One region of the Azospirillum sp. 11R-A genome, then DNA from elsewhere that is predicted to be linked to it. Evidence: predicted binding sites of a transcription regulator. Region 1 holds the regulator's gene; each other region holds the start of a gene.
The links. The regulator LexA, encoded in region 1, represses DNA repair genes until DNA is damaged. The targets are predictions, from matches to a motif close to ATGTTCTANTTTGGTTC.

Region 1 (3,257 bases):
GGGGCCGAGCTTCCAGATGTCCTTCGCCGCGGTGGTGGCGCTGATCGCCGCGTTCGAGAAGGGCAGCGTCAGGCTGGCGGAGTGGCGGCGCGATGCCGGATGGATCGTGCGCGGGTTGTTCTATGTCGGCGGGATTCTGCTGACCAGCGTGGTGGCGACGCTGGCGACCTTGCCCTTTTCGCTCTTTCATTTTCAGCAGATCGCCTTCTATGGCGTGCTGTCGAACCTGATCGCCATTCCTATCACGTCCTTCTGGGTCATGCCGTGGAGCCTGATCGCCTACGCGCTGCTGCCCTTCGGACTGGAGGCACCGGCGCTGATCGCCATGAACTGGGGCGACCGGGCGGTGATCTGGACGGCGGAGTTCTTCGGTCGTCTCCCCTGGGCCTCGCTGACCGTGCCGGCGATGCCGGCGGAAGGGTTCGCGCTGCTGGTGATGGGGGGGATCTGGCTCTGCCTCTGGACGCGGTGGTGGCGTTGGCTGGGGATGCTGCCGGTCCTGGCGGGGCTGGCCTCGCCCATGCTGGCGGTGCGGCCGGATGTGCTGGTGGCCGGCGACGGGACAGTGATGGCGGTCAGGCTGCCGGATGGACGGCTCAGCGCGTCGGTCAAGGGCGGCGGGCGGATGACCGAAACCTGGAGGGAGCGCGATGGCGAGCGGTCGGTGGCCGATCCCTGGCCGGCCGACGGGGGATGGAGCGGGGGAGGGCGGTCGCTGGACTGCGATGCGCTTGGCTGCCTGTACCGGGTGCGTGGAAAGACGGTGGCCCTGCCGCGGCTGCCGGATGCGCTGGACGAGGACTGCGGGGCGGCCGATGCGGTGGTGACGGCGGAGGTGGCGCGGCGTTGCCGGGCGGACTTGGTGGTGGACCGCTGGACCCTGCGCCATGAAGGCGCGCATGCGCTGACGGTGACCGCCGAGCGGGTGACGGTGGAGACGGTGCGCGGGCTACGGGGAGATCGGCCCTGGACCGGAGGACAGTGAGAGGAGCTTGGACCTCGCCGATCCCATCCGCCGCGGGGACGGAGGAGGGGATCGGCGGTCGGGCAGGAAAAGCTCAGTACTTGCGCACGAGACCGACCAGCTTGCCCTGCACGCGGACGCGGTCGGCGCCGAAGATACGGGTCTCATAGGCGGCGTTGGCGGGTTCCAGCGCGATGGTGTTGCCCTTGCGGCGCAGGCGCTTCAGCGTCACTTCGCCCTCGTCCACCAGGGCGACGACAATCGTGCCGTTCTCCGCCGCATCGCAGCGCTGGATGACGATGGTGTCGTGGTCGAGAATGCCGGCCTCGATCATCGAGTCGCCGGAAACCTCCAGGGCGTAATGGTCGCCACCGGTCAGCATCGAGGCGGGAACGTCGACGAAGGCGCTGTTGTCGCGCAAGGCCTCGATCGGCGTACCGGCGGCGATCCGGCCATAGAGCGGGAGCTGCACCGTCTCGTTCGCGGCGGCCGGGGTCGGGGCGGGGGGAGCGGTATCGCGGCCGGCGAAGGCGAAATCGCCCTTGATGACGTTGGGTTGAAACTTCGGCTTGGAAGCCACGGTCCGGTTGCGGGAGGCATCGAGACCCTCGGGAAGGCGCAGCACCTCCAGCGCACGGGCCCGGTGGGGCAGGCGGCGGATGAACCCGCGTTCCTCGAGTCCGGTGATCAGGCGATGGATACCCGACTTGGACTTCAGGCCCAGGGCGTCCTTCATCTCGTCGAACGACGGCGAGACACCGCCCTGGCCAAGCCGTTCGTGGATGAACAGCAGCAATTCGTGCTGCTTGCGCGTGAGCATGGATGCCTCCCGGCTTCGGCCAGACTGAAGATGGAACAAAAACTAAACGTTGCTCCATGTTCTAGTTTGGTTCCTGCTGCGCGTCAAGCCCCCCATCGGCTTCTTTTAGAACTTGTGTGGAACATTTGGAACGCGGTGAAACAGTTTTCCGGGTGGTGTTCACCTGTTCCAGTCTTCGTCCAAGCGCCATGTCCTGGCGCTCTGTTCAAGTCTAAATGCTGAGTGCCCCATCCGTCAAAGGAAGCACGGTCACCATGGCGCCGGCCGGCTCCGGGTCGGCATGGGGCGGGCGGGGGATCAGGCAATCGGCCTGGGCGTACAGGGTGGTGATGGCGCTGTCCTGCCGGGCGAAGGGCGTGACGGTCAGGATACCGTCCGGGCCGGCGGCGAGCGTGGCGCGTAGATATTCCTCGCGCCGGTCGTTGGCCCTCAGCGCGCCGGTCAGGCGGGCGCGCAGTGGTAGGCGGTCGTCCTCCGGCGGCAGTCCCTGCAGCACGCGCAGGATCGGGCGGAGGAACAGGAGCGCGGTGACGCCGGTGGACACCGGGTTGCCGGGCAGGCCGAGCAACGGCACCGAACCGGCACGGCCGAACATCAGCGCCTTGCCCGGACGCATCGCCACCGTCTGCACCTCCAGCGCCACGCCGCGTTCGGCCAGCACATCGCGGACGAAATCGTAATCGCCATGCGCCGCCCCGCCGGTGGTGACCAGCAGGTCGCAGCCGGCAGCCCCCTTCGCCAGGGCCGCCACACTTTCCGGCGTGTCCCTGGCGACGCCCAGATTGTGGGCGAGCCCGCCCTGGGCGGTCACCAGGGCGCAGAGGCCGAGCGCATTGGTGCTGACGATCTGGCTCGGTCCCAGCGGGTCGCCGGGCAGGGCGATCTCGTCGCCGGTGGCGAGGACGGCGATGCGCGGCCGGCGATGGACCGACAGCCACGGCACATTGCCGCCGGCGGCCAGCGCGATGTCGCGCGCGGTCAGGCGCCGGCCCTTCGGCAGAAGCTCCTGACCGGCCGTGAAGTCGAAGCCGGCCTCGCGGACGAAGCGGCCGGCGGCCACGGCGCGGCCGATCCGCACGGTGGCGTCGTCGGCACTGCAATCCTCCTGCATCACCACGGCGTCGGCACCGTCGGGCAGGGGGGCGCCGGTGAAGATGCGCACCGCCTCGCCCCGGCCGACCCTGCCGGTGAAGGCATGGCCGGCGGCGGATTCGCCGATGCGGCGCAGCGGGACGGGGGCCTCGGCGGTCGCGGCGGCGATGTCGGCGGCACGCACGGCCCAGCCATCCATGGCGGCGGCGTGGAAAGGCGGCTGGGTCAGCCGGGCGACCACCGGTTCGGCCAGCACACGGCCGAGAGCGTCGGGCAGGGCGACCGTCTCCGCCGGGAGGGCGGCGAAGGCCGACAGGATGCGGGCACGCGCCTCGGCGACGGAGATCATGGCGTCAGGCTCCGGTGGAGGCGGACGCGCCC
Region 2 (3,257 bases), on a different contig from region 1:
TTCATCGAGCTGGCGGGCGAGGTCAACACGATGATGCCGCGCCATGTGGTCGACCGCCTCGCCCTGGCGCTCGACCGGCAGGCCGGGATCGGGCTCAGCCGGTCGCGCATCCTGCTGGTCGGCATGGCCTACAAGAAGAACGTCGACGACAGCCGGGAATCGCCGGGGCTGCGGCTGATGGAGATGCTGCTGGAGCGCGGGGCGGCGGTCGAGTACCACGACCCCTTCATCCCCGTGCTGCCGGTCACCCGCGAGCATTCCGCCCTTGCCGGCCGCCGGTCCGTCGAATGGACGGCGGAGCGGCTCGCCGGCTTCGACGCGGCGGTGATCGTCACCGACCATGACGGCATCGACTGGCAGGGCCTCGCCGCCCACTGCCCGCTGGTGGTCGATACCCGCAACGCCATGCGCGCCGTCGAGGGATTCGCCGACCGCATCGTGAAGGCCTGAAGCGCGGGGCGGAGCCGCAGGCGGCTGCAACAGCGTGGAACGTGCCGGGCGGCGGCGTTCCATCGCCAGGGCCGATGGGAAAGACGGCTGGAGAGACGGCTGGAACAGCGTGAAACACGCCGGGCGCTGCCGTTCCATCCGGCAGGCCGGCTGCTGGGTCGGCGGCGGGGCCGGATGGAACGCTGCGGAACAGGGCGGACGGCGGCGTTCCATCGGTCGGGGAAGTCCCCCTCCCATGCCTTGGCACAGGCGATCCTGAACAGGGGGGAGGGGAAGACATGGCGTCGGCTCCGCAACGGTGAGACCGACGCCATCATATAGGAATTTTCTCCGCAATGGCGGCGCTCAGTTCAACGGAGCGCCGCCATCAGGGATGGTCTCACATCTCCTCTTCGCCGCCGAAATCGCCCCAGCCGCTGTCCTCGACCGTCTGTTCGACATGGTCGGTGGCGGCGGTGGCCGCGTCGGTGGCAGCACCGGCGGCCTCGGCCGCCACCGCCTCGCCGCCGGAGAACATGCTGGACAGCGCGCTGCCGATCAGCATGCCGCCGGCGACGCCGGCCGCCGTCTGCATAGCGCCGGCCATGAAGCCGCCGCCGGCCCGCGGCTGCTGGGCATAGCCGGCGACGCGCGGGTCGCCATAGGCGGGCGTGCCGGCAGCAGCCGGCGGACGGCCCCAGGGCGAGCCGGCCGGCATGGCGGCCGCAGGGGCGGCTGCGGCCGGGGCAGAGGCCGGATATGAGGGCTGCGGAGCGGGACGGCTGCTGCCGCCGAACAGGCTGCCGAACAGACCGCCGCCGCCGGACTGGGCCGGGGCGGCGGGAGCGGCGGCCGGGCGCTCGCGCAGCTGGCGCTCCAGTTCCTCGTTGCGGCCCTGCGAGGCGGCGAGGGCCTGCTCCATCATCACGATGGCCTGCGCCATCAAATAGGGGGCGGCCGGCTGGCGGGCGATCCGCTCGCGGATCAGCGCCTCGGCCTCGGGATCGCGCGGGCCGGATTGCGCCTCGGCCTGATGCAGCTTGGCGAACAAGTCGTCGATGATCTGGCGTTCGGTGTGGTCCATGGCGATGCTCGTCTTCATCAAAAGGTTGGGAATGAGGCGGGGGAAGGAGTCAGGGTCTGGGCCCGGCGCCCCGGAGGCGCACGAAGCCGACCGCCCGGAGGGCGGCAAGGCCGACCGCCCGGAGCGGCGGCAAAGCCGTGCGGCGCGCCGGAGGGTCGGCGCGCGTCGCGGAAAGATCGGGAGCAGGGAAAGCCGGAAGCCGGGGGGCGCTGTCTCAGGGGCAAGGGCATCAGTCCCTCCAAGTGCGGTCACGCCCGTCGGCGCAAGAGCAGGTGAAGAGATCCGACATCGCGACCACGTCTAAGTCGCCAGAGGGGCCCGGATCCGGTTGTAGAGCACGTGGCCCCGTTCCGGCCCGCTTTCAAGACACCCCGCTTGCCTTTTCCTTCCGGAAGAACATATTGCGAACATTCTGAAAGGAAGAGGGAAGCCATCGCGGTGGATGACGCGCTGCTCGACAAACTCGAAATCCTGGCGGATGCGGCGAAATACGACGCCTCCTGCGCGTCGTCGGGAGCGAAACGGCGGACGGGCGGGCCGGACGGCATCGGTTCGACCACCGGGGCCGGCATCTGCCACGCCTATACGCCGGACGGGCGCTGCGTCTCGCTGCTCAAGATCCTGCTGACCAACTATTGCCTGTTCGACTGCGCCTACTGCATCAACCGCCGCTCCTCCAACGTGCGGCGCGCGCGGTTCAGCGTCGACGAGGTGGTGCAGCTGACGCTGGGCTTCTACAAGCGCAACTGCATCGAAGGGCTGTTCCTGTCCTCCGGCATCATCCGCTCGCCCGACCACACGATGGAGCAGCTGATGCTGGTGGCGCGCACGCTGCGGCGCGACCATGGCTTCGCCGGCTACATCCACCTGAAGACCATCCCGGAGGCCAGCCCCTGGCTGATCGAGCAGGCCGGGCTGTGGGCCGACCGGCTGTCGATCAACCTCGAACTGGCCTCCGACCGCAGCCTGAAGGAGTTCGCGCCGGAGAAGGACGGCAGCTCGATCAAGGCGGTGATGGGACAGGTCGGCGAACGCATCCTGGAGGCCAAGGAGGAAAAGCGCCGCTTCTCGCCCGCAGGTCAGAGCACCCAGATGATCGTCGGCGCCGACGCCTCCACCGACCTGTCGGTGCTGGAGACCAGCGACACGCTCTATCGCCGCTATGGGCTGCGCCGGGTCTATTATTCCGCCTTCAGCCCGATCCCGGAGGCGAGTTCCGCTTTGCCGGCCAAGCCGCCGCCGCTCCAGCGCGAGAACCGGCTGTACCAGGCCGACTGGCTGCTGCGCTATTACGGCTTCACGGTGGACGAGATCGCCGCCGGGGGCGAGGGCGGGATGCTGGATCTGGGCATCGACCCCAAGCTGGCCTGGGCGCTGAAGAACCGAGAGCGCTTCCCGGTGGACGTCAACAGCGCCGACCGCGAGATGCTGCTGCGCGTGCCGGGGCTGGGCGCGCGGGCAGTCGACAAGATCGTCGAGGCGCGCCGCCACACCACCCTGCGGCTGGAGGATGTGGCGCGGCTGTCGTCGGGGCTGAAGCGGGCGCGCGCCTTCCTGATCGCCGCCGACCACCATCCGGGCGGGCTGACCGACCGCGCCGATCTGCGGCAAAGGCTGGTGGCGCCGCCCAAGCAGCTCAGCCTGTTCTGAGGGGATCGGCCATGCGGCATGTGGAGCTGAGGGACGGCGCCGATCTGGACGGTTTCCGCCGCGCGCTGCGCGGGCTGGTCGCGCTCGGCGCCGA
Region 3 (3,257 bases), on a different contig from region 1:
GATCTTTGGATGGAAGCAACCTTGCCGGATAACATCCGTGAAATCCGTGTCGATCTTGTTTGCCTCCGCTGCTCCTCACAAGAGACCTGCACTTCAAAGAAAAAGGGCCGCCCCACAAGGACGGCCCTTCTTTCTTAATCCCGCAACCGCTTAGTAGCGGTAGTGGTCCGGCTTGTACGGGCCGGCGGCGTTGACGCCGATGTATTCGGACTGCTTGGCGGTCAGCGTGGTCAGCTTGGCGCCGATCTTGTCCAGATGCAGGCGGGCGACCTTCTCGTCCAGGTGCTTGGGCAGGACGTAGACCTTATTCTCGTAGTTGGCGGCGTTGGTCCACAGCTCGATCTGGGCCAGCACCTGGTTGGTGAAGCTGGCGCTCATCACGAAGCTGGGGTGGCCGGTGGCGCAGCCCAGATTGACCAGACGGCCCTGGGCCAGGACGATCAGGCGCTTGCCGTCGGGGAACACGACCTCGTCGACCTGCGGCTTGACCTCTTCCCAGACCAGATTGCGCAGGGCGTCGATCTGGATCTCGCTGTCGAAGTGGCCGATGTTGCAGACGATGGCGCGGTCCTTCATGGCCCGCATGTGGTCGAGCGTGATGACGTCGACGTTGCCGGTCGCCGTGACGAAGATGTCGCCCAGCGGAGCGGCCTCGTCCATGGTGATGACCTGATAGCCTTCCATCGCGGCCTGGAGCGCGTTGATCGGGTCGATCTCCGTCACCATGACGCGCGCACCCTGCGAACGCAGCGAAGCGGCCGAGCCCTTGCCCACGTCGCCATAGCCGGCGACCACGGCGACCTTGCCGGCGACCATCACGTCGGTGGCGCGCTTGATGCCGTCGACCAGCGACTCACGGCAACCGTAGAGGTTGTCGAACTTCGACTTGGTGACGCTGTCGTTCACGTTGATGGCCGGAACCTTCAGCGTGCCCTTCTTCATCATCTCATAGAGACGATGGACGCCGGTGGTGGTCTCTTCCGACAGGCCGCGGACGCCGTCCAGCATCTCCGGATACTTGTCGTGCATGATCTGGGTGACGTCGCCGCCATCGTCCAGGATCATGTTCGGGGTCCAGCCATCCGGACCGCGCAGCGACTGCTCGATGCACCACCAGAACTCCTCCTCCGTCTCGCCCTTCCAGGCGAAGACCGGGATGCCGGCGGCGGCGATGGCGGCGGCGGCCTGGTCCTGGGTCGAGAAGATGTTGCAGGAGGACCAGCGCACGGTCGCGCCGAGCGCGGTCAGCGTCTCGATCAGCACGGCGGTCTGGATGGTCATGTGCAGGCAGCCGACGATGCGGGCACCGGCCAGCGGCTTTGAGGCGCCGAATTCCGACCGCAGGGCCATCAGGCCCGGCATCTCGGTCTCGGCGATGGTGATCTCCTTGCGGCCCCAGCTCGCGAGGCTGATGTCCTTGACCTTGTAGTCCGTGAATTCGGCGGCCATGAGGGATGACTCCTGGTGGGCGGTGACGGTCGGGCAGCGGAATTCCAGGCACGCCGGATCCCCGGCCCTGCCGCTGTCATTGGCCATGGATGTATCAGCGCTCCCGGAACCATGCAAGCATAAAGATATCTTTATGTTTGTTCGGCAGCGGAAGCGATGACAGGGCCAAGCGAGGGGGCCACCCCCGTTTGTTCTCTTTACGTTCCATTTTGCCCCGGCTAAGCTGCCGGCATGGACGAGATACGGCGATCCCCGATCAAGGGCCGCGGGGCGGTCAGCAACGTCACCGGGCGGTTCGAACGCGAGACCCGCGTCCTGACCGACGACGGCTGGACCGGCTATGCCGAGAGCGGCAACGAGGCGCTGTCCGATCCGGTCCGCACCAGCGTCTCGCCGGCCTCGGCCAAGTCGATCATCACCGGCAACCAGTCGCCCGACATCCCCTTCGACCGCTCGGTGAACCCGTACCAGGGCTGCGAGCATGCCTGCATCTACTGCTTCGCCCGGCCGACCCACGCCTATCTGGGCCTGTCGCCGGGGCTGGATTTCGAGACCAGGCTGTTCGCCAAACGCAACGCGGCGGAGCTGCTGGCCAAGGAGCTGCGGGCGAAATCCTATGTCTGCCAGCCGCTGGCGCTGGGGGCCAACACCGATCCCTACCAGCCCATCGAGCGGACGGAGGGCATCACCCGCCGGGTGCTGGAGGTCTGCCGCGACTTCAACCAGCCGGTCAGCATCATCACCAAATCGGCGCTGGTGCTGCGCGACCTCGACATCCTGGCGCCGATGGCAGCGCAAGGGCTGGCGTCGGTCGCGGTCTCGGTCACGACGCTGGACCGCGATCTCGCCCGGACGATGGAGCCGCGGGCCAGCACCCCGCCGCGCCGGCTGGAGGCGATCCGCGCCCTGTCGGAATCCTGCGTGCCGGTGGCGGTCCTCGCCAGCCCGATGATCCCGGCGCTGAACGACCATGAGCTGGAGGCCATCCTGGAAGCGGCGGCCGGCGCCGGGGCGACTGCCGCCAACTACATCCTGCTGCGCCTGCCGCTGGAGATCGCCTCGCTGTTCGAGGAATGGCTGCGCGTCCACGCTCCCAACCGCGCAGACCGCGTGCTGAGCCTGATGCGGCAGAGCCGCGACGGCGCGCTCTACCGCTCCGGGTTCGGCACGCGGATGAAGGGCAGCGGCCCCTATGCCGAGCTGCTGCGCCACCGCTTCAAACTGGCCTGCCGGAAGCACGGGCTGGGCGGCCGGAGCTGGCAGCTCGATTGCAGCCGCTTCCGGGTGCCGCCGGCGGCGGGTGACCAGCTGTCGCTTCTGTGAGGGGATGGAACAGCGTGGAACGGAGGGACGGGCGATGTTGCATCGCCGGCCTACCGGCGCCAGGAGAAGGGACCGGCGGCGCGGCGGCTCACCGGGCCGGGGTTGAGGTTGGGATACTCTTCATACTGGTTGAGGGTATAGGGGAAGACGCCCTTCGGTCCCGTCGCCTCCGGCTGGGCCAGGACGGCGGCGACCAGGGCCGGGCTGGGCGGGGTGCGTTCGCGCAGTTCGCCGGGGATGTCGTCGTCGAGTTCGGGGACGGTGACGGCGGGCGGGTCTTCGGGGCGGGGGGCGGGCCGGGGAGCAGGATTGGGAGCGGGGTCGCGGGCGGGCTGATCGAGGCCGGCGAACAGCCCCAGCCGTTCGGCCAGCCAGCGGACGGTGGCGGGATCGCCCGACGTGACCAGCCGCTCGATCTGCTCGGCCACCAGCACCCGCAGCGAGGACAGGCGCAGCTCGGCCTCGCGGTTCAGCGCCTGCCGTTC

Region 2: VH569_RS29965 (putative DNA modification/repair radical SAM protein) is a predicted target of LexA. The motif match lies at 1,908-1,924, and genes of this name have one in related genera.
Region 3: VH569_RS25080 (PA0069 family radical SAM protein) is a predicted target of LexA. The motif match lies at 1,638-1,654, and genes of this name have one in related genera.

The regions. Positions count from the first base shown of each region.
Region 1 is NZ_JBCEBL010000010.1:3,796-7,052, forward strand. It holds gene VH569_RS15290 (ComEC/Rec2 family competence protein) at 1-985, shown strand, start outside; gene lexA (transcriptional repressor LexA) at 1,059-1,784, opposite strand; gene glp (gephyrin-like molybdotransferase Glp) at 1,996-3,225, opposite strand; gene moaC (cyclic pyranopterin monophosphate synthase MoaC) at 3,230-3,257, opposite strand, start outside.
Region 2 is NZ_JBCEBL010000032.1:82,472-85,728, forward strand. It holds gene VH569_RS29955 (nucleotide sugar dehydrogenase) at 1-450, shown strand, start outside; gene VH569_RS29960 (DUF2076 domain-containing protein) at 830-1,513, opposite strand; gene VH569_RS29965 (putative DNA modification/repair radical SAM protein) at 1,952-3,163, shown strand; gene VH569_RS29970 (UdgX family uracil-DNA binding protein) at 3,175-3,257, shown strand, end outside.
Region 3 is NZ_JBCEBL010000022.1:85,174-88,430, reverse strand. It holds gene ahcY (adenosylhomocysteinase) at 151-1,449, opposite strand; gene VH569_RS25080 (PA0069 family radical SAM protein) at 1,681-2,772, shown strand; gene VH569_RS25075 (hypothetical protein) at 2,823-3,257, opposite strand, start outside.